Regions from separate parts of the Ancylobacter sp. TS-1 genome, predicted to be linked through region 4. Evidence: predicted binding sites of a transcription regulator. Region 4 holds the regulator's gene; each other region holds the start of a gene.
The links. Region 4 encodes LexA, which represses DNA repair genes until DNA is damaged. Its sites were predicted from a motif close to TGTTCNNNNTGTGTTCNG; they were not measured.

Region 1: GBB76_RS14790 (glycosyl transferase) is a predicted target of LexA. The motif match lies at 1,452-1,469, and genes of this name have one in related genera.
Region 2: ssb (single-stranded DNA-binding protein) is a predicted target of LexA. The motif match lies at 1,218-1,235, and genes of this name have one in related genera.
Region 3: GBB76_RS13010 (YifB family Mg chelatase-like AAA ATPase) is a predicted target of LexA. The motif match lies at 2,759-2,776, and genes of this name have one in related genera.

The regions. Positions count from the first base shown of each region.
Region 1 covers NZ_CP045144.1:3,149,008-3,154,334, reverse strand. The annotation lists gene GBB76_RS14800 (VOC family protein) at 1-154, opposite strand, end outside; gene GBB76_RS14795 (PA0069 family radical SAM protein) at 151-1,263, opposite strand; gene GBB76_RS14790 (glycosyl transferase) at 1,589-2,173, shown strand; gene moaB (molybdenum cofactor biosynthesis protein B) at 2,190-2,750, opposite strand; gene GBB76_RS14780 (neutral zinc metallopeptidase) at 2,789-3,730, opposite strand; gene GBB76_RS14775 (alpha/beta hydrolase) at 3,822-4,454, opposite strand; gene GBB76_RS14770 (ring-cleaving dioxygenase) at 4,612-5,327, opposite strand, start outside.
Region 2 covers NZ_CP045144.1:793,663-798,989, forward strand. The annotation lists gene uvrA (excinuclease ABC subunit UvrA) at 1-884, opposite strand, end outside; gene GBB76_RS18715 (hypothetical protein) at 952-1,116, opposite strand; gene ssb (single-stranded DNA-binding protein) at 1,378-1,926, shown strand; gene GBB76_RS03835 (DUF2306 domain-containing protein) at 2,258-2,656, shown strand; gene GBB76_RS03840 (MarC family protein) at 2,678-3,304, opposite strand; gene gyrA (DNA gyrase subunit A) at 3,682-5,327, shown strand, end outside.
Region 3 covers NZ_CP045144.1:2,762,768-2,768,094, reverse strand. The annotation lists gene fdhF (formate dehydrogenase subunit alpha) at 1-559, opposite strand, end outside; gene GBB76_RS13020 (NADH-quinone oxidoreductase subunit NuoF) at 574-2,136, opposite strand; gene GBB76_RS13015 (formate dehydrogenase subunit gamma) at 2,133-2,606, opposite strand; gene GBB76_RS13010 (YifB family Mg chelatase-like AAA ATPase) at 2,868-4,400, shown strand; gene GBB76_RS13005 (GNAT family N-acetyltransferase) at 4,786-5,327, shown strand, end outside.
Region 4 covers NZ_CP045144.1:958,305-963,631, forward strand. The annotation lists gene glp (gephyrin-like molybdotransferase Glp) at 1-1,137, shown strand, start outside; gene hpxZ (oxalurate catabolism protein HpxZ) at 1,200-1,583, shown strand; gene GBB76_RS04710 (GntR family transcriptional regulator) at 1,691-2,389, shown strand; gene lexA (transcriptional repressor LexA) at 2,616-3,314, shown strand; gene GBB76_RS04720 (ComEC/Rec2 family competence protein) at 3,308-5,327, opposite strand, start outside.

The DNA of each region.
Region 1 (5,327 bases), 1.8 Mb from region 4:
CGATCGCCCGGGGAAGATCGGCAACGCCGAGCGTGACCAGCGACAGCCTGAGCGGCGGCACCGCGCGGGCGGCCGCCCGGCGACGCAGCACGCCCGCATCGGCTTCTTCCTCGCCCGCCGTGCCCGGCGGTTCGTCCACGCCTGCGATGCTCATGTCTCCTCCCCGAACAGCGACAATTGCTCGCCCTTTCGCGGCGGGCGGCGGAAATGGCGGGTGGTCAGCCGCGTGTGGCGCTTGTTGAGACCGAGCCGTTCGACCGCGATCTCGAAGCGCCGCGCCATGGTCCAGGCATAGGGGCCCGAGCCGGTCATGCGCTGGCCGAAGGTCGAATCATATTCGCGTCCCCCGTGCATCTCCTTCAGGAGCGAGAGCACATGGCGGTAGCGGTCCGGGAAATGCGCCAGCAGCCATTCGCGAAACAGGTCGCGGATCTCCAGCGGCACGCGCAGCATGACATAGCCGGCTTCCGACGCCCCGGCGGCGGCGGCGGCATCGAGAATGCGCTCGATCTCCGCGTCGGTCACGGCCGGGATGACGGGGGCGACCAGCACGGCGGTCGGCACGCCCGCCTCGCTCAGCCGGCGGATGGTGTCGAGCCGGCGCTGCGGCGTCGCCGCGCGCGGCTCCATGAGGCGGGCGAGCTTGTGGTCGAGCGAGGTGACGGACAGCGCCACCTTGACCAGCCCGCGCTCGGCCATCGGCGCGAGGATGTCGAGGTCGCGCAGCACCAGCGCCGACTTGGTGACGATGCCGACCGGATGGCCAAAGGCGCTCAGCACTTCGAGGATGCGCCGGGTCAGCCGCCATTCGCGCTCGATCGGCTGGTAGCCGTCGGTGTTGATGCCGAGCGCAATGGTGCGCGGCTCGTAGCCGGGCCGGGCGAGTTCCTTCTCCAGCAGTTCCGGCGCGTCCGGCTTGGCGAACAGCTTGGTCTCGAAGTCGAGCCCGGCGGAGAGGCCCTGATAGGCATGGGTCGGCCGCGCGAAGCAGTAGACGCAGCCATGCTCGCAGCCGCGATAGGGATTGATCGAGCGGTCGAAGCCGACATCGGGCGAATCATTGCGGTTGATGATGGTGCGCGGCTTTTCCACCGTCACGCTGGTGCGGAAGGCCGGCAGGTCGTCGAGGCTCTGCCAGCCGTCGTCGAACGCCTCGCGCGCATGCGGCTCGAAGCGGCCCGCCGCGTTGGAGAGGGCGCCGCGCCCGCGCCGGCGCTCGCCGTCGACCACGCCGCCCGGCGCCGGCGGCGCGGAAATGTCCATCTCCGACAGGGAGGAAAGGTCGCGGGAAGCCGCCTCGGTCTCCCTTTGCCGCTGCGCGCGGCGCTCCTGCGCCAGCCGCCCGACATGGCGGGGCGCCGGAGCGGAGGATCCCGAAAGCGCCGCGCGCGGCGCCCCCGAAGCGGTTTCGATGATGCGGCGTTCCATGGCGGAATCTCTACCCTGACAATGAGAACATAGCAAGAACATTGGCTGAATTGCGACAGCCGGGCTATACGCGCGCACATCGGTGCGATAGGCAGGGAAACGCTTTCTCCGTCAGGCCTTCGGGCCGGTTCCAGCCGACATTTCGAGGGTGCCTGGGCGCGTGATCTCGGTCGTCATTCCCACCGGTGAGACTTCCAAGCTGCTGATCCCGACCCTGGCCTCGCTCGTGCCCGGCGCTGCCGCCGGCATCGTCCGCGAGGTCGTGCTCGTCGATTCGGGCGGGCAGGCGGAGGTGGCGGAGATCGCCGACGCGGCGGGCTGCGAATATATGGAAGGCCCCGCCGATCCCGGCGCCCGGCTGGCCGCCGGCGCGGCGGCGGCGCGCGCGCCCTGGCTGCTCTTTCTCGAACCGATGGGGCTGCTGCAGGACGGCTGGACGCGCGAGGTGCGCAGCTTCACCGACCAGGCCGAGCGCAGCGGCGCGACGGATTCGCGGGCGGCGACCTTCCGGCTGGCGCTGGACGGTTTCGGCGTGTCGCCGCGCCTCAAGGAAGCCGCGGCCGTCATCGGCCACGCGCTGACCGGGCGGCCGCGCCCCGAGCAGGGGCTGCTGATCCATCGCAGCTTCTACGACGTGCTCGGCGGGCATAGCCACGGCGCCCACACGGCGCGCCGGCTCTTCGCCCGCGTCGGCCGGCGGCGGCTGGTGCTGCTGCGCTCGCAGATGCTGCTGCCCGAGGGCTGAACCGCCCCGAGCGGACTTACGCCGGCGCGCGCAGCTTGCCGCGCTTCAGATGCTCGTCGAGCCGGGGCAATATCTCGACGAAATTGCAGGGCTTGTGGCGGATATCGAGCTGGTGGACGAGGATCTCGTCCCAGCCGTCGCGGCAGGCGCCGGGCGAGCCCGGCAGGCAGAAAACATAGGTCGCGTTGGCGACCCCGGCGGTGGCGCGGCTCTGCAGGGTCGAGGTGCCGATCTTGCCGAAGGAGACCATGTGGAACACGGTCGAGAAGCCGTCCATGCGCTTCTCGAACAGCGGCTCCACCGCCTCCGGTGTCACGTCGCGGCCGGTGAAGCCGGTGCCGCCGGTGGTGATCACCACATCGACCGCCGGGTCGGCGATCCAATTGGCGACGCGGGAGCGGATCGCCTCCACATCGTCGGTCACGATGGCGCGGTCGGCAAGGCGGTGGCCGGCCGTCTCCAGCCGCTCCACCAGCGTGTTGCCGGAGCGGTCGTCGGCCGGGGTGCGGGTGTCGGAGATCGTCAGCACGGCGATCGCCAGCGGCACGAAGGGCGTCGGGTTGGACTGGGTACTCATCACGGCCTCGTTCGGCGGCGGTCGCGGCCCGCCGCCTGTCAGATATTGCCCTGGAAGGTGTTGCAGCGCTGCATGGAGCCGCCGTCCAGTCCCAGCTTGAACCACTTCATGCGCTGCGCCGAGGTGCCGTGGGTGAAGCTGTCCGGCACGACATAGCCCTGCGTCTGCTTCTGCAGCCGGTCGTCGCCGATGGCGGAGGCGGCGTTCATCGCCTCCTCGATATCGCCGTCCTCAAGGATGCGCCACTGCGCATTGGCGTGATGCGCCCAGACGCCGGCGAGGCAGTCGGCCATCAGTTCGACGCGCACCGACAGCGCATTGGCCTCGGCCGGGGAAGCCTGGCGCTGCGCCGCCTGCACCTTCGCCAGCAGGCCGATCTGGTTCTCGACATGGTGGCCGACCTCATGCGCGATCACATAAGCGGCGGCGAAGTCGCCCGGCGCACGGAAGCGCTGGCTCATTTCCTTGAAGAAGGAGGTGTCGAGATAGACCTTCTGGTCGCGCGGGCAATAGAACGGCCCGACCGCCGAATCCGCCGCGCCACAGGCCGAGCGCGTGGCGCCGGAGAACAGCACGAGGCCCGGCTCGCTATAGGTCGCACCCTCGGCCTTGAAGATCGGCGTCCAGACATCCTCGGTCTGGGCCAGCACGACGGCGGCGAAGTCGCCGAGCTTCTTGTCCTCGGTGCTGATGCTGCGCGAGGGCGCCGGCTGGCCCTGGGGCTGGCTGTAGCCGCTACCCTCGCCGTCCCCGAGCAGGATCTCGGCCCCGCCGATGAGCACGGCCGGATTGATGCCGGTCGCCCAGGCGATGAGGCCAATGACGATCAGTCCGCCGATGCCGAGCCCGCCGCGCCCGCGCATGCCACCGCCTCGGCCGAAGCCGCCGCCGAGCCCGCCGCCCAGACCGCCGCCGAAGCCGCCGCTCTGGCCCCGGCGATCCTCGACGTTCTTGCTCCGCCGAAAATCCTCCCAACGCATGGAACCCTCCCCGGCGCACCGCCGCCACGGCGATACTTATGTACTCACGCCGTGGCGGCAATGCGGGAAGTGGCGCAGGGTTCCGCGCCGATCAGGCGGCGACCCGGCGCGGCGCCGAAATCCACTGGCGTGCCAGCGTGATGTCGGCCTGCGAAAGCCCGTGCCCGACCGGCAGGGTGCGGTGGTCGAGCGAGGCTCCCGCCGCGCGCAACTGGCCGGCGAGCCGGGCGGCGTTCTCCTCCGGCACGATGGGATCCATGCCGCCGGAGAGCAGCAGCACGCCGCGCCCGCCGAGATCGGCCGCCGGCGGATCGGCCAGCGGCACCATGGCGCGCAGCAGCACGGCGCCGGCCAGCACATCAGGCTGGGTCAGCAGCAGGGCGGCGGCGATGTTGGCGCCGTTGGAGAAGCCGACCGCCACCGGGGCGGCGAGCCCATGGGCCGCGCGCGCCTCGGCGATGAAGGCGGCAAGCTCGGCGGCGCGCAGACGCACGTCCGCCTCGTCGAACACGCCCTCGCGCAGCCGGCGGAAGAAGCGCGGCATGCCGCCCTCCAGCACCTTGCCGCGCGGGGAGAGCAACGCCGAGCCCGGTGAGATCATGCGGCCGAGCTGGATCAGGTCGTTCTCGTCGCCGCCGGTGCCGTGCAGCAGCAGCAGCGGGGGCGCGCCCGCCTCGCTGGCGGGCTCATAGCGATGCACGAAGGAAAGCGCGGTGTCGGTCATAACGGCCTCCTTATAAGTGTGAAACGCGTCATCCCGGCCAGAGGCAAAGCCGCAGAGCCGGGATCGCCCACCATTCTGGCAGCAATCCCGGATCGGCCTTCCGGCCGTCCGGGATGACGGCTGTATCCGACCGCCTACTTGAGGCGGCACCCTTGGGTCAGGCGATCTCGGGCAGCACGGCCTCGATCTGGTCGCGGCGGCCCTCGAGGAAGCCGGGCAGCTTCAGCGCCTCGCCGAGCTTCGCCATCGGCTCGTCCGCGGCGAAGCCGGGAACGTCGGTGGCGATCTCGAACAGCACATGGCCAGGCTCGCGGAAGTAGACGGACCGGAAGTAGTTGCGGTCCTTCTGCTCCGTGGTGCGGATGCCGTGATTCTCGGCGAGCTTCCTCACCATGGCGAACTCAGCCTCGTCATCCGCGGCGCGGAAGGCGATGTGATGCACCGAGCCGCCGCCCATGCGGGCGGGAAGGAAGCCGCCGGCCTCATGAATGTCGACGATGGAGCCGACATCGGTTCCCTCGGCCTTGAAGCGCACCAGCGAGCCCTCGCGGCCGATCTGGGTGAACCCGAAGACGTCGGTGAGGATGGCGCCGGTGGGCGCCGCCTCGGCCAGCAGCAGGTTCACGCCGTGGAAGCCGCGAATGGCGTTCTCGGCGGGCACGTCGGTGCCGATCCAGGTGGGCTGGTTCTCGATGCCGGCCACGCCGACCAGCGCGAGGCGCATGCCGTGCGGGTCCTTGAAGGCCAGCACGGTCTCGCCGAAGCGCTTCACCGGCGCGCTGTGCGCCACGCCCTTCTCGACGAAGCGCTGCGTCCAGTAGCCGATCGAGCCTTCCGGCACGCGGAAGGAGGTCTCCTGCGTCTCGCCGATGC
Region 2 (5,327 bases), 160 kb from region 4:
CAGGTCGGGCAGGCGCCGAACGGGTTGTTGAAGGAGAACAGGCGCGGTTCGATCTCGGCGATGGTGAAGCCGGAGACCGGACAGGCGAACTTCTCCGAGAACACGATGCGGCGCGCCTCGCCGTCCTCGTCCTTCTCGTCGGCGAACTCGATCACCGCGATGCCGTCGGCAAGGCCGAGCGCGGTCTCGAAGGAATCCGCCAGCCGGCTGGCGATGTCGGGCCGCACGACGAGGCGGTCCACCACCACGTCGATGTCGTGCTTGAACTTCTTGTCGAGCGCGGGCGCCTCGGCGATCTCGTGGAACTCGCCGTCCACCTTGACGCGCTGGAAGCCCTTCTTCTGAAACTCGGCAAGTTCCTTGCGGTACTCGCCCTTGCGCCCGCGCACCACGGGGGCGAGCAGATAGAGGCGGGTCTTTTCCGGCAGGGCGAGCACGCGGTCGACCATCTGGCTGACCGTCTGGCTCTCGATCGGCAGGCCGGTGGCGGGCGAGTAGGGGATGCCCACGCGCGCCCACAGCAGGCGCATATAGTCGTAGATCTCGGTGACGGTGCCGACCGTCGAGCGCGGATTCTTCGAGGTGGTCTTCTGCTCGATGGAGATGGCCGGCGACAGGCCGTCGATCTGGTCGACGTCCGGCTTCTGCATCATCTCCAGGAACTGGCGCGCATAGGCCGAAAGGCTCTCGACATAGCGCCGCTGGCCCTCGGCATAGATGGTGTCGAAGGCAAGCGACGACTTGCCCGAACCCGACAGGCCCGTGAACACGACGAGGCTGTCGCGCGGGATTTCGAGATCGACATTCTTGAGATTGTGCTCGCGGGCGCCGCGTATCGTAATCGAACGGGCATCGCGGCGCGGCGGGTCCACGCGGTCCTTCATTCCGGTCTCATCTTGACGGGCTGTGCCAGAAACATATCGCGGGGGCGGCCGCCCGTCCCGACGAAACTCAGATGCCGGCGCCCTTCAGCGCGAGGGCGGCGAGCGCGGCGGCCGCGATCATGCCGCCGGTTACGGCGAGCAGGGCGCGCCGGATCAGCGCCTGGCGCGCATCCTCGGCACGCAGGGCAATGGCGGTGGCGCGGGCGCGCCGGCGGTTACGCGGATCATTCATGACGGGAACACTCCCTGCGGCATTCACAGCGTTAACATAGTGCTGGTCTCCGCCACTGCAACGAGCGACTCATCGTCTTGCGTCAAACTAGCCATAATGTTAGGAACATAACAAGAACGATCTTGCATGGCATGACCCGGCGCCCCCGCCTAAATGTGGACAGGCGGGCCGGTGGGGGCGCATGGCGCCGGCGCCTGGGCTAAGATAGCGGCTTGAACGACGCGCGCGCGCCGCCGCGGGCGTCCCTTATCGGAGGACAATATGGCGGGCAGCGTCAACAAGGTTATCCTGATCGGCAATCTCGGGCGCGACCCCGAGGTGCGTACCTTCCAGAATGGCGGGCGGGTGTGCAATCTGCGCATCGCCACCTCGGAAACCTGGCGCGACAAGGCCACCGGCGAGCGCAAGGAGCGCACCGAGTGGCACAGCGTGGTGATCTTCAACGAGAACCTGCTGCGCGTGGCCGAGCAGTATCTGCGCAAGGGCACCAAGGTCTACATCGAGGGCCAGATCGAGACCCGCAAGGCTACCGACCAGAATGGCGGCGAGCGCTATTTCACCGAGGTCGTGCTGCGCCCGTTCCGGGGCGAGCTGACCATTCTCGACAGCCGCAGCGGCGGCTCCGAGGGCGGTGGCGGCGGCGACGACTACAGCGCGGGCAGCGATTTCGGCTCCGGCTCCGGCAGCAGCTTCGGCGGCGGCTCGGCCTCGCGCGCCTCGGGCGGCGAGCGCAAGCCTGCCCCCGCGAGCGGTGGTGGTGGCGGTGGCAAGTTCGGGGGCGGGGACCTCGACGACGAGATCCCGTTCTGACGCAGGCATCGGCGGCGGCCGCGCCGCCGGCCTGATGGCTTCGGGAGCCCCAGCCGGTGCAAGGTGCGACGGCTCCCCGGGATCGGGCAGGGATCGGCAGGATCGGGTAACCGTCCGGCCGTCGACGCCTCGGGTGGGCGCGCGCCGGGGCCGGGCGACGGTTCGGACCGGATCGTGCCGTGGGAACTGGCCGGCGGAGAGGCTTCCTCGAGCGTGGAACCGCTGGCTTCTTGAGCGGTGCGCTTCGTGCCCTTGGGTCTGTCGGCGAGCGCCCCGCCGGAGAGTCCGGGTATGTCGCCACTCCGCGCCGGGTCGGCGAAGGATGCCGTGGATGAACCTTGCACCCCTGCTCGACGCCTCGCCCGCCATCCGGCTCCACACCTTCGTCGCCGTCGCCGCTCTGGCCCTGGGGGCCGTCCAGTTCGCCGCGCCCAAGGGCACGCTGCCGCATCGCTCCCTCGGCTGGATCTGGGCGGCGCTGATGGCGGCGGTGGCGGTCTCGTCCTTCTGGATCCACGGGATGCGCTGGATCGGCCCGTTCGGCCCCATCCACCTGCTCTCGCTCTTCGTGCTCTGGGCGCTGCCCATGGCGCTGTGGCGCGCCCATCGCCACGAGGCGAGGCTCCATGCTAAGGGGATGACCGGCCTGTTCTACGGCGGGCTGGTGCTGGCCGGGCTGTTCACGCTCTGGCCCGGCCGGATCCTGCATCAGGTCGTGTTCGGCAACTGAGCCGGCATGAGCGGCGGTCCCTCAGCCGAGAAACGACGCCCTGATCCCGTCGATGACGAACTGCACCGCCAGCGCCGCCAGCACGATGCCAAGCAGGCGCGACAGGATGACGTTGCCGGTGACGCCGAGCAGCTTGTCGGTGCGCTCCGCCAGCAGGAAGACGCCGAGGCAGCTCCCGATCACCAGCACGGTGATGAGGAACAGCAGCGCCAGCCGCGCCGGATCGCCATGTGCCTCGCCGGCCAGCAGCAGCATGGCGGTGATCGCGCCCGGTCCCGCCATCAGCGGAATCGCCAGCGGGAAGACGGCCAGCGTGCGCAGCAGCTTCTCGCGCTGGGCGACCTCGGAGGCGTCGAACTTGCGCTCGGTGCGGCGGCCGAACACCATCTCGAAGGAAATGGTGAACAGCAGCAGCCCGCCCGCGATGCGGAAGGCGGGCAGGGTGATGCCGAGCGCGGCGAGCAGCGGCGCCCCCACCAGCCCGAACACCACGAGGATCGCCAGCGCGATGCCGGCCGAGCGCAGGGCGACGAGCCGGCGCTCCTGCGCGGTCAGGTCGGTGGTGACGGCGAGGAACAGCGGCGCGAGACCGATCGGATCGATGACGACCGCCATCGTCACCACGGCGGAGAACAGGTAGTCGAGCACGTTCCAGCCCCATCGCGCGCCTTGCGCGTCCCGTCGCGGCCGGGAGGGCCGCCCCATCCGCCTATAAGACCGCGCGCCGCCGGAACTGCCAAGCGGCACCCCGACGTCACGTTATGCAGATGCCCGCAGTGCGAGAGGGGCCGGCCGTCTTCCGCCCGGAAGGGCGGTTCCGGGCCGTGCCGAGGCCTGTTCCGCACCGGCATCGGGGTCCTTTGCGCCACGCTTCCGCCACGATCCGCGACGCTTGTGGAAACGTGGCTGTAATACTTTGTTATTGCTAGTCTTTTCGCGACCGTCAAAACGCGGCCGAACTGGCGTCGCAAACCGGAATCGGCTACACAGGAGCACCTGTTCCGCAACCACGGAAAGTCGAATCCTTGTCCGATTCCGATACGTTAAAGCCGGAGGGCGGCGGTCCTTCGGACATCCGGCCCGTCTCGATTACCGAAGAATTGTCGCGCAGCTATCTCGACTACGCGATGAGCGTGATCGTCTCGCGCGCTCTGCCCGACGTGCGCGACGGCCTCAAGCCGGTGCATCGCCGCATCCTGTTCTCGATGCGCGAGAACAATTACACGCCTGACCGGCCCTACAACAAATCCGCCCGCGTCACCGGCGACACGATGGGCAAGTACCATCCGCACGGCAACCAGGCGATCTACGACGCGCTGGTGCGTCTGGCGCAGGACTTCTCCATGCGCCTGCCGCTGATCGACGGGCAGGGCAATTTCGGCTCCGTCGACGGCGACCCTCCGGCGGCCGAGCGCTACACCGAAGTCCGCCTCGCCAAGCCGGCGATGAATCTGCTGGACGATCTCGACAAGGACACGGTCGACTTCCAGGACAATTATGACGGGCGCGAGCAGGAGCCGACGGTTCTCCCCGCCCGCTTCCCGAACCTGCTGGTCAACGGCGCCGGCGGCATCGCGGTCGGCATGGCGACCAACATCCCGCCGCACAATCTCGGCGAGGTGGTGGATGCCTGCGTCGCGCTGATCGACGACCCGGCGCTCGATGTCGAGCGGCTGCTCGACTACATCCACGGCCCCGATTTCCCGACCGGCGCGCTCATCCTCGGCCGCAGCGGCATCCGCCAGGCCTACCTCACCGGGCGCGGCTCCATCGTCATGCGCTCGCGCGCGGTCATCGAGGAGATCCGCAAGGACCGCGACGCCATCATCGTCACCGAGATTCCCTATCAGGTGAACAAGGCGACGATGATCGAGCGCATCGCCGAGCTGGTGCGCGAGAAGCGCCTCGAGGGCATCGCCGAGATCCGCGACGAAAGCTCGCGCGAGGGCATGCGCGTGGTCTTCGAGATCAAGCGCGATTCCCAGGCCGACGTCGTGCTGAACAACCTCTACCGCATGACGGCGCTGCAGACCTCCTTCGGCGCCAACATGGTGGCGCTCAACGGCGGCAAGCCGGCGCTGATGACGCTTCTCGACCTGCTGACGGCCTTCGTCGCCTTCCGCGAGGAGGTTGTTAGCCGGCGCACCAAATTCCTGCTGCGCAAGGCGCGCGACCGTGCCCATGTCCTGGTCGGCCTCGCCATCGCGGTGGCGAACATTGACGAGGTGATCCACACCATCCGCACGTCGCCAGACCCCGCGACCGCGCGCGACGCGCTGATGACGCGGCACTGGCCGGCGCTGGACGTCGCCCCGCTGATCGCGCTGATCGACGATCCGCGCCATCTGCTCGGGCCGGACGACACCTACCGGCTGTCGCTGGAACAGGCCCGCGCCATCCTCGACCTGCGCCTACAGCGCCTCACAGCACTGGGCCGCGACGAGGTGGCCGACGAACTCGACAAGATCGCGGTCGAGATCCGCGAGTATCTCGACATCCTCGCCAGCCGCGAGCGCATCCGCACTATCGTCAAGGACGAGCTGCTGGCGGTGAAGGCCGAGTTCGGCACGCCGCGCAAGACCGAGATCGCCGAGGCCGAGGGCGATTTCGAGGATGAGGACCTGATCGCCCGCGAAGACATGGTCGTGACCGTGTCCCACACCGGCTATGT
Region 3 (5,327 bases), 1.8 Mb from region 4:
GAACTTCCTCGCAGGCGCGCACGCAGCGATTGCAGACGATGCACTTGGCCGGGTCATAGGTGAAGTACGGGTTGGACTCGTCCTTCGGCATGAGCAACTCGGAGGAGGGAGCGAAATGGTTCGCGCCTTCCATGCCGTAGCGCACTTCGCGCAGGCCGACCGCGCCGGCCATGTCCTGAAGCTCGCAGTCGCCATTGGCGGCGCAGGTCAGGCAGTCCAGCGGGTGATCGGAGATGTAGAGCTCCATCACGCCCTTGCGCAGCTGCGCCAGGCGCGGGGTCTGGGTATGCACCTTGATGCCCGGCGCCACCGGCGTCGTGCACGAGGCCGGGGTGCCGTTGCGGCCCTCGATCTCGATCAGGCAGAGGCGGCAGGAGCCGAAGGCCTCCAGCGTATCGGTGGCGCAGAGCTTGGGGATCTGGGTCCCCATCTCCATCGCCGCGCGCATGATGGAGGTACCTTCCGGCACGGTGACCTCCATGCCGTCGATGGTCAGCGTGACCATCTTGTCGGTCCTGGGGGCCGGCGTTCCGTAGTCGATCTCGTGGACGAGGGACATGGGTGGCGTCCTCCTCATTCGGCGGCTTCGAGCCGGCGCGGCGGCGCACCGAACTCTTCGGGGAAATGGTTCATCGCGCTCAGCACCGGATAGGGTGTGAACCCGCCAAGGGCGCAGAGCGATCCAAGCTTCATCGTCTGGCAGAGATCGGTGAGCGTCGCCAGATTGGCCTCGACGCGCTCGCCGGCAATGATGCGGTCCATCAGCTCGACGCCGCGCGTCGAACCGATGCGGCACGGCGTGCACTTGCCGCAGCTCTCGACCGAGCAGAACTCCATCGCGAAACGGGCCATCTTCGCCAGATTGGCGTCTTCGTCGAACACGACGATACCGCCATGGCCGATCAGCGCGTCCTTGGCCGCGAAGGCCTCGTAGTCGAAGGGCAGGTCGAACTGCCAGGTCGGCACATAGGCGCCGAGCGGGCCGCCGACCTGGGCCGCCTTGACCGGCTTGCCGGTGAAGGTGCCGCCGCCGATGTCGTTCACCAGTTCGCCGAGCGTGATGCCGAAGGCGGTCTCGAACAGGCCGCCGAAGCGGATATTGCCGGCGATCTGGATCGGCATCGTGCCGCGCGAGCGGCCCATGCCGAAATTGGCGTAGAACTCGCCGCCATCGGCCAGGATATGCGGCACGGCGGTGAGCGAGAGCACGTTGTTGATGACGGTCGGCTTCTGGAACAGGCCCTTATGCGCCGGCAACGGCGGCTTGGCGCGCACCGTGCCGCGCTTGCCCTCGAGGCTGTCGAGCAGCGCCGTCTCCTCGCCGCACACATAGGCGCCGGCGCCCATGCGCACTTCGAGATCGAAGCTGTAGGGCGAGCCGGAGATGTTCATGCCCAGCATGCCGTGCGCGCGGGCCACCTCGATCGCCTTCTCCATCGCCCAGATGGCGTGCGGATATTCCGAGCGGGTGTAGACATAGCCCTTGGTGGCGCCCACTGCGATGCCGGCGATGGTCATGCCCTCGATCAGCTCGAAGGGGTCGCCTTCCATGATCATGCGGTCGGCGAAGGTGCCCGAATCGCCCTCGTCGGCGTTGCAAACGATGTATTTGCGGTCGCCCTTGGCGTCGGCCACGGTCTTCCACTTGATGGCGGTCGGGAAGCCGGCGCCGCCGCGCCCGCGCAGGCCCGACTTCTTCACTTCCTCGATGATCGCCTCGGGGCCGAGCTGCAGCGCCCGCTCGAGGCCGCGATAGCCGCCATGGGCGCGGTAATCGGCAAGGGAGGCCGGATCGACGATGCCGCAGCGCGCGAAGGTGAGGCGCGTCTGCTTCGCCATGAAGGGATGCTCTTCCGGCTTGCCGATGCGCAGCGCATGGGCGGCGCCGGTGAGGAAGCCGGCCTCGAACAGGCCCTCGACGTCCTCTTCCGACACCGGGCCGTAGCCGATGCGGCCTTCCGCCGTCACCACCTCGACGAGGGGCTCCAGCCAGAGCATGCCGCGCGAGCCGTTGCGCACGATCTCGACCGGCTGGCGGCGGCTGAGCGCGGCGGCCTCGATGGCGGCGACCACCTCGTCGGCGCCGCAGGCAATGGCACAGGCGTCCTTGGGAACGTAGATGCGAATGGTGCTCACGACTGGGCCTCCGCGATCAGCGCGTCGAGGCGACGCTCGGTGAGGCGGGCGACGATGCGCCCGTCCAGCATGGCGGAAGGCGCGGTGGCGCACAGGCCGAGGCAATAGATCGGCTCGACGGTGACGCGCCCGTCCGCCGTGGTCTCGCCGAGCTTGCAGCCCAGCTTGTGCTCGGCATGGTCGGCAAGCGCGTCGCCGCCCGCCGCCTGGCAGGCCTCGGCGCGGCAGAGCTTCAGCACGTGGCGGCCGGCGGGCTCGTGGCGGAAATCGTGATAGAACGTCACCACGCCGTGGACTTCCGCCCGCGACACGTTCAGCAGATCGGCGAGCATCGGCACGACCGCATCCGGCACATGGCCGAAGGTCTCCTGCACCGCGTGGAGCATCGGCATCAGCGGGCCTTCGAGGTGAGAGAACTCCTCGATCACCGCGCGGGCGCGCTCCTCGCTCCAGGGCTCGTAATGCGGCATTTCTCCCGAACCTTCTTTTAGACTTTTCCAAAGAGAAGGATCGTATGCGCCGCAAACGAAATCAATTCCGGTGTTCCGTGCCTTGATAGAATTTTTCTATCATCAGATTCGGGCGGGCGCCCACCCTCCCCTTACGGCAGGAACGGGACATATGTTCCCTAAATGTTCTTGACGGCGCGTGCCAACGCCGTAATCTGATGCCGTCGCGCCGGCTGACGCGACGCGCAGCGTTATCGGCGGAACGGATCGTCGGGGGGCGGCATGGTCCAGCGCGTGGCAACGGTCGCGTTCGAAGGCGTGGAAGCGCGCCCGGTGGACGTTCAAGTTCAGGTGAGCCCGGGCCTGCCGGCCTTCAATCTGGTCGGCCTCGCCGACAAGGCGGTCACCGAGGCCAAGGAGCGCGTGCGCGCCGCGCTGATCGCCTCCGGGCTCGCGCTGCCGGCGCGCCGGATCACCGTCAACCTCGCCCCCGCCGACCTGCCCAAGGAGGGCAGTCATTACGATTTGCCGATCGCGCTCGGGCTGATGGCGGCGATCGGGGCGCTGCCCGCCGACGCGCTTGAGGGCTTCACCGTGGTAGGCGAGCTGGCGCTCGATGGGCGCATCGCGCCGGTGGCCGGGGTGCTGCCGGCGGCCATCGGCGCCAATGCGCGCGGCCATGGGCTGATCTGCCCGGCCGCCTGCGGGCCGGAAGCCGCCTGGGCAAGCCCGGACATGGCGGTGCTGGCGCCGCTCTCGCTGATCCAGCTGGTCAATCATTTCGCCGGCCGGCAGGCGCTCGGGCGTCCCGAGCCGAAGCTGGAGAGCGGCGGCGGCGCCCTACCGGACCTTGCCGACGTGAAGGGCCAGGAGACCGCCAAGCGGGCGCTGGAGATCGCCGCCGCCGGCCGGCACAACCTGCTGCTGAGCGGGCCGCCCGGCGCCGGCAAATCGATGCTGGCCCAGCGCCTGCCCTCCATCCTGCCCGCGCTGACCCCGGCCGAACTGCTGGAGGTCTCGATGATCGCCTCGGTGGCCGGCACGCTGCAAGGCGGCGCCCTCACCAGCCGCCGGCCGTTCCGCGCGCCGCACCACTCCGCCAGCATGGCGGCGATGGTGGGCGGAGGAATGCGGGCGCGCCCGGGCGAGGTCTCGCTCGCCCATAATGGCGTGCTGTTCCTCGACGAGCTTCCCGAATTCGCCCCCGCCGTGCTGGATTCGCTGCGCCAGCCGCTGGAGACCGGGGAAGCGGTGATCGCCCGTGCCAATCACCGCATCTCCTATCCCGCCCGCTTCCAGCTGGTGGCGGCGATGAACCCGTGCCGCTGCGGGCGGGCGGGCGAGCCCGGCCACAGCTGCCGGCGCGGGCCGCGCTGCGCCGCCGAATACCAGGCCCGGCTCTCCGGCCCGTTCCTCGACCGGGTCGACCTCCATCTCGACGTGCCGGCGGTGGCGGCGGTCGATCTGGTGCGGCCCGGCCCTTCCGAGCCGAGCGCCATGGTGGCCGCGCGTGTGGCGCAGGCCCGCCAGCTCCAGCGCGAGCGCTTCCTCGCGCTCGGCCGGCCGGACCTCTACACCAATGCCGAGGCGGGCGGGCCGATCCTCGAGGACATCGCCGCGCCCGACGCCGCCGGGGCGGCGCTGCTGGCGGATGCGGCGCGGCTGATGCGGCTCTCGGCGCGCGGCTATCACCGCGTGCTCCGGGTGGCGCGCACGCTGGCCGATCTCGCCGGAGCCGAATCGGTCGGGCGCGCGCATCTGGCCGAAGCCCTCGCCTACCGCGCCGCCGCCGACCGCGCGGCGGCTGCCGCCTGAGCCGGGTCGTTCGGCCGTGCCCCTTTGACGCCCCGTGCCGTGCGGGCGTCGCGAATCCCCCGGCGGCAGGCAGCTGAGCGGCGTGCAGCTGAGAGACGGGCGCCTGGGAGGCAGGCGCCCTCGCGGCGGGTCGGATGCCGCTCGGGAAACGTCGCCCGCCGCGCCATGGCCTATCCGAGGTCGATCCCACGGCGACCCACGGCCAACCCTTGGCCGATGCTTGGTCCAAGCTTGGTCGATGCTCGACCGGACCCGCGCCGGGCCCTGTGGCCGAGCCCGCCGCGAGGCCGCCGCGTCGCCCCAGGTTTCACGCTGTCACATGGGCGTCCGAGAAATGTGATTCTTGTCACAAAAGCCTGTAATGTGACGAGGTGAGGGGCCGATCATGACGCAGATGCTCGCCGACGGAACTGTCGAAGCGCCTCCAGCCGCCAGCGTTTCCGTGCTGCGCGACTTCTTCCGCCCCCTGCTTTCTATGCCCTTCGTCCCGCGCCCCGCTCCGGCGGCGCCGCTCCGGCTGGTGCCAGCCGCCTTCGCCCCCTCCCGCTTCATGCCGGCGCTGCGCTCCTATTCGGGACTGCGCCATCGCGAGAGTCGGGGCGAGCCCGGTCCGGTCACCCTCGGGCGCATCGGCGCGCTGGAAGTGCGGCTCGCCGTCACCGCCGCCGACGTGCGCCGCGCCCAGCGCCTGCGCTACGAGGTGTTCTACGAGGAGATGTCGGCCGCCCCCGCCGCCGCCATGCGCCTCGCCCGCCGCGACTTCGACGCCTTTGACGGCTTCTGCGACCACCTGCTGGTGCTCGACCATGACTGCGTGACCACCGTGCGCGGGCGCCGGGTGCCCCGCGTGGTCGGCACCTACCGCCTGCTGCGGCAGGAGATCGCCGCCCGGCATGGGGGCTTCTACACGGCGGGCGAGTTCGACAT
Region 4 (5,327 bases):
CAGGGTCGCGTGCTCGCCGCGCCGGTCATTTCCCGCCGCACCACCCCCGGCGCCGACGTCTCGGCCATGGACGGTTATGCTGTGCGGGCGCAGGACGTCGCCGACGTGCCCGCGACGCTCGCGCTGATCGGCGAATCCGCCGCCGGCCGTCCCTTCCCGGGCGATGTCGCGCCGGGAACGACCGTCCGCATCTTCACAGGCGCGGTGCTTCCTGAGGGCGCCGACGCTGTGGTGATCCAGGAAGATACGCGCCGCGCGGGCGAGGCGGTCACCGTCACCGAGGCGGCGACGATTGGCCGGCACATCCGCAGGGCCGGCGGCGATTTCGCCACCGGCGAGACGCTGCTGGAGCCCGGCCACCGGCTGCGGGCCCGCGACCTGGCGCTGGTCGCCGCCGCCGATATCGCCGAGCTGCGCGTGGCCCGCCGCCCGCGCGTCGGCCTGCTGTCGACCGGCGACGAGCTGGTGCGGCCGGGCATGGGCGCGGCGGCGCACCAGGTCATCGTCTCCAATCTCTACTCCGTCGCGGCGCTGGCCCGCGATGCCGGTGCCGAGGCGATCGACCTCGGCATCCTGCCCGACGACATGGACGCGACGCGCGCTGGCGTGCGGGCGGCGCTTCGTGCCGGGCTCGACGTGCTGGTGACGACGGGCGGCGCCTCGGTCGGCGACCACGACCTCATCGCCCCCGCGCTCACCGCCGAGGGCGTTGAACTCGCGGTGCACCGGATCGCCCTTCGGCCGGGCAAGCCGCTGATGTTCGGCCGCCCCACCGACGGCGCCACCGGCCCGCTGGTGCTCGGCCTGCCCGGCAACCCGGTTTCCGCCCATGTCTGCGCCCTCCTCTTTCTGGTGCCGCTGCTCCGGGCGCTACAGGGCCTCGCCGTGCCACCCGGCCCCCAGTTCCAGCCCGCCCGCCTCGCCGTCGAGGTGAAGGCCAACGAGCAGCGCATGGATTTCCAGCGCGCCGAGATCGTCGGGTATGAGAGCGGCGTGCCGCTGGTGCGCCCGCTGCCGGTTCAGGACAGTTCCATGCTGCGCAATCTCTCCCGCGCCGACGTTCTGCTGGTGCGCCGGCCGCACGCGCCGGCCGCGCAAGCGGGAGAACTGTGCGAGATTCTGCCTCTCGAGGATTGACCGGGCGCCCGGCTGCCTGTGTGCTCGCGCTCGGGCAGAGAGCCGGCGAGGGGACGGGGCGCATGGACATCAACATTGCCGAGGTGCTGGATGAGGTGCGCGCGGCGTTCGACCGCTATGAGCGCGCGCTGGTGGCGAACGATGTCGCCGCGCTGGACGACCTGTTCTGGGACGACCCCACCACCATCCGCTATGGCGGCGGCGAGAATCTCTACGGCATAGGCGAGATCCGCGCCTTCCGCGCCGCCCGCTCGCCGGCCGGGCTGGAGCGCATGCTGGACCGCACGCAGATCACCACCTATGGCCGCGACTTCGCCGTCGCCTCGACCCTGTTCCGGCGCGGCTCGACGCCCGGCAAGGTCGGCCGGCAGATGCAGACCTGGATGCGCACGCCGGCCGGCTGGAAGGTCGTCGCCGCCCATGTCAGCCTCATCGACGACAAATGACCCAGCGGCATCGGCCGCATGAAGTGCTTGGTGAAGCTGGGCGCGCCGGCTAATGATGCGAATGGCGGCCCGCTCCCTCGCCGCCTCATCAGATTCGTCGTTCGCGCATGTCGGTGCTGCCTGTCCGCTTCCCGCTCGAACCGCCCGCCGGCGTCGGCCGGCGGGGCCGCGTGACGCGCGCCGAGGAACTGCGCATGCAGCTTGCCGACGAGATCACGCGCGGCACGCTGCCGCCCGGCACCGCGCTTGACGAGACGGCGCTGGCGGCGCGTTTCGGGGTCTCCCGCACGCCGGTGCGCGAGGCGCTGCGCGAGCTGAACGCCTCCGGGCTCGTCGATGCCCGCCCCCATCGCGGCGCCGTGGTCGCGCGGCCGAGCGTCGACCGGCTGCAGAACATGTTCGACGTGATGGCGGAGCTGGAGGCGCTGTGCGCCGGGCTGAGCGCGCTCGCCATGACGCCGCAGGAGCGCCGGCAGCTCGAACGGCTGCACGCCGACATGGGCGAGCTGATGCGGCTGGGCGACTTCACCGCCTATCGCGAGGCGAACGAGCAGTTCCACACCTCGATCTATGCCGGCAGCCACAACGACTATCTGATCGAGATGACGGTCGGCACGCGCCGGCGGCTCTCGCCCTTCCGCCGTGCCCAGTTCCGGGCGCTGGGCCGCCTCGCTCTCTCGCACACCGAGCACGACCGGGTGACGACGGCCATCCTGCGCGGCGACCGCGACGCCGCCGCGAACGCGATGCGCAGCCATATCGCCATCGTGCACGACGCCTACGAGCAATACGCGCAGACCGTCTGACCGCAGCCGGCCGGACGACGAATCGGGGCCCGCAAGTCCCCTCGGCACGACCTCTGGATACCTCCCGCGCGGGCCCCGCCACGCGCCGCCGGCGCCCTCGCCTTGAGAACACACGCGTTTTCCGGCCCTTAGCGATGCCTTTACCCATTGTGGAACACAATAGGAACGGATATATTTGTTCGCGATTTGTTTCAGTCCGGCATCAGCCGTCAGACGGGACCTACGGATGCTTACCCGCAAACAGCATGAGCTGCTTCTCTTCATCAATGAACGCCTCCAGAAGGACGGCGTGCCGCCCTCCTTCGAGGAGATGAAGGATGCGCTCGACCTCAGGTCGAAGTCGGGCATCCACCGGCTGATCACGGCGCTGGAGGAGCGCGGCTTCATCCGCCGCCTTCCCAACCGCGCGAGGGCACTCGATGTGGTCCGCCTGCCGGAAGACGCGCAGCCGTCCAAGCCCGCTCCCCGTCCCTTCGCGCCCAACGTCATCGAGGGCAATCTCGGCCGTGTGCGCCCGGCGAACGAGGACGACGAGACGCGGCGCGTGGTGCCGATCCCGGTCATGGGCCGGATCGCCGCCGGCACGCCCATTTCCGCCATCCAGTCGCGCGACCACACCATCGGCATGCCCCCTGAGATGCTGTCCGGCGGCGAGCATTTCGCGCTGGAAGTGCGCGGGGATTCGATGGTCGAGGCCGGCATTCTCGACGGCGATCTCGCGCTCATCCGCAAATGCGACTCGGCCAATACCGGCGAGATCGTGGTGGCGCTGATCGACGACGAGGAAGCCACCCTCAAGCGCCTGCGCCGCAAGGGCGCCTCGGTGGCGCTGGAGGCGGCCAACCCGGCCTATGAGACCCGCATTTTCGGTCCCGACCGGGTGCGCATTCAGGGCAAGCTGGTCGGGCTGTTCCGGCGCTACTGAACCTCCATCGGCGCTTCGGCGGGCGTTGAATCGTCTTCCACGTCGCGCATCGGCTCCTTTGACGCCGGTTGCTTTGATGTCAGTGCCGCTGATGCGGGGGCTTTTGACGTGTGTCCGCTTGATGGCGGTAACGTCTGCGCCTTCGGCTCCCAGGGACGCGTGCCGGCCGCCGGGCGGGCCGCCACCAGGCGCCAGCCGCCCTCAGGATTGCGATAGCCGGCGATTCCGCCGATAGGCCGGGCGGGATCGACCCGCACCACGGTCGCCGCGCAATCGTCGGGCGGCGCGAAGGGCGTCACCAGTACGCGCGCGAGACGGCAATCATCCTCCAGCGACTCCCTCTGGCGCGACAGCGCGGCAAGGCCGCCCTCGGGAAGCGGCAGCGTGCAGCCGGCCATGTCGCAGGCGGCGCCGGCCGTGACCTGCGTCGCGCCGACCCGCGCGCGGTCGCCATCCGCGTTGAGCCATTGCTCGACCGCGAAGCGGCCGGCGAGCCCGCTCATGCGATCGCCCATCACCGCCAGCGCACCGTCCGCGCCCCTCACCGCCACCGTCCGCGCCTGCGCGTCCACCAGCAGGTCGGGCCGCGGCGCACTCGCGGTCGCCCACAAAGCGAGCCCGGCCAGGGCGGGCGCCACCAGCACCAGACGCGAGCGCGCGAGGCAGAGCACCACCAGGGCGAGGCTGAACAGGGCAAGGCTCACGGCCGGCATCGCCCGCACGCCGCGATCCGCCCCCGGCAGGGCGGCGACGGCATCGGCGATGGCAAGCATTGCGCCGATGCCCCAGCCCATCACCCGCCATATCGGCTCGTCCCATCCGAACGGCATCAGCAGGGCGCCGACCAGGCCCATCGGCATGACGATGAACGACACCACCGGCATCGCCGCCAGATTGGCCAGCAGGCTGAGCGGCGCCAGCCGCTGGAAGTGGAAGGCCGCGAACGGCGCCGTCGCCAGTCCCGCCGCCAGCGAGCCCAGCACCAGCGCCGCGAGGTAGCGCGCCGGCACTGCGAGCACCGGGGCGCTCACGCCCGGCGGCGCGGCGATGAAGCGGCCGAACCGCTCATAGGCGGCGACCAGCGCCAGCGTCGCCGCGAACGACATCTGCGCGCCCGGATCGAGCACCGCCCAGGGCGTCAGCGCCATCACCGCCAGCGCCGCGAGCGCCAGCGTGCGCAGGGTGAGCGCCGGCCGCCCGAGAACGACGCCGGAGAGCACCAGCAGCGTCATCGCATAGGCGCGCTGGGTCGGCACCTCGGCGCCGGACAGAAGCAGGTAGAAGCTCGCCGAAGCCACGGCCGGCAGCGCCGCCCAGGCCTTGATCGGCCGCGACAGGGCGAGTTCCGGCACCAGCGCCAGCAGGGCGCGCGCGAGAAAGAACACCGTGCTGGCCACCAGCGCCATGTGCAGACCGGAAATCGAGAGGATGTGCGAGAGGCCGGCGATCCGCATGCTCTCCTCGATCGGCTCGCCCACCGCGTCGCGCAACCCGGTGACGAGCGCCACCGCGACCCCGCCATCCGCGCCCGGCAGCGTCGCCCGGATCCGCGCGGCGATGGCGCGGCGGGTGCCGTCAAGCCAGGTGGCGAGGCTGAGGCTCCAGGGCGGCGCGCCGGGCGCCGGCGCCGCCTCCGGCCGGCCCAGCGCGAAGCCGGTGGCGCCGATGCCGTCGAACCAGATCGCCCGGCCGAAATCGAATCCGCCGGGATAGGCCGGCCCGGGCGGCGGGCCGAGCGTGGCGCGCAGGCGCACATGGCTACCCACAGCCGGAGGGTCGCGTCCCGTCAGCGTCACCCGCACGCGCTGCGGCGGCTCGGCCGGCGGGCGCGCGAAGCCGGTGACGAGAAGGGTGATCCGGCTGCCGCGCGGGCGCTGCTCGGCCGCCTCGACGAAACCGGTCAGTTCGGCCGCGTAGAGCGTGCTGCCGAGCACCGGATGCGCCATGCGCTGTACCTGCAGCCCGGCCACCGCGAAGCCGAGCGCGACGACGGCAAGCAGCGCGAAGAGATGG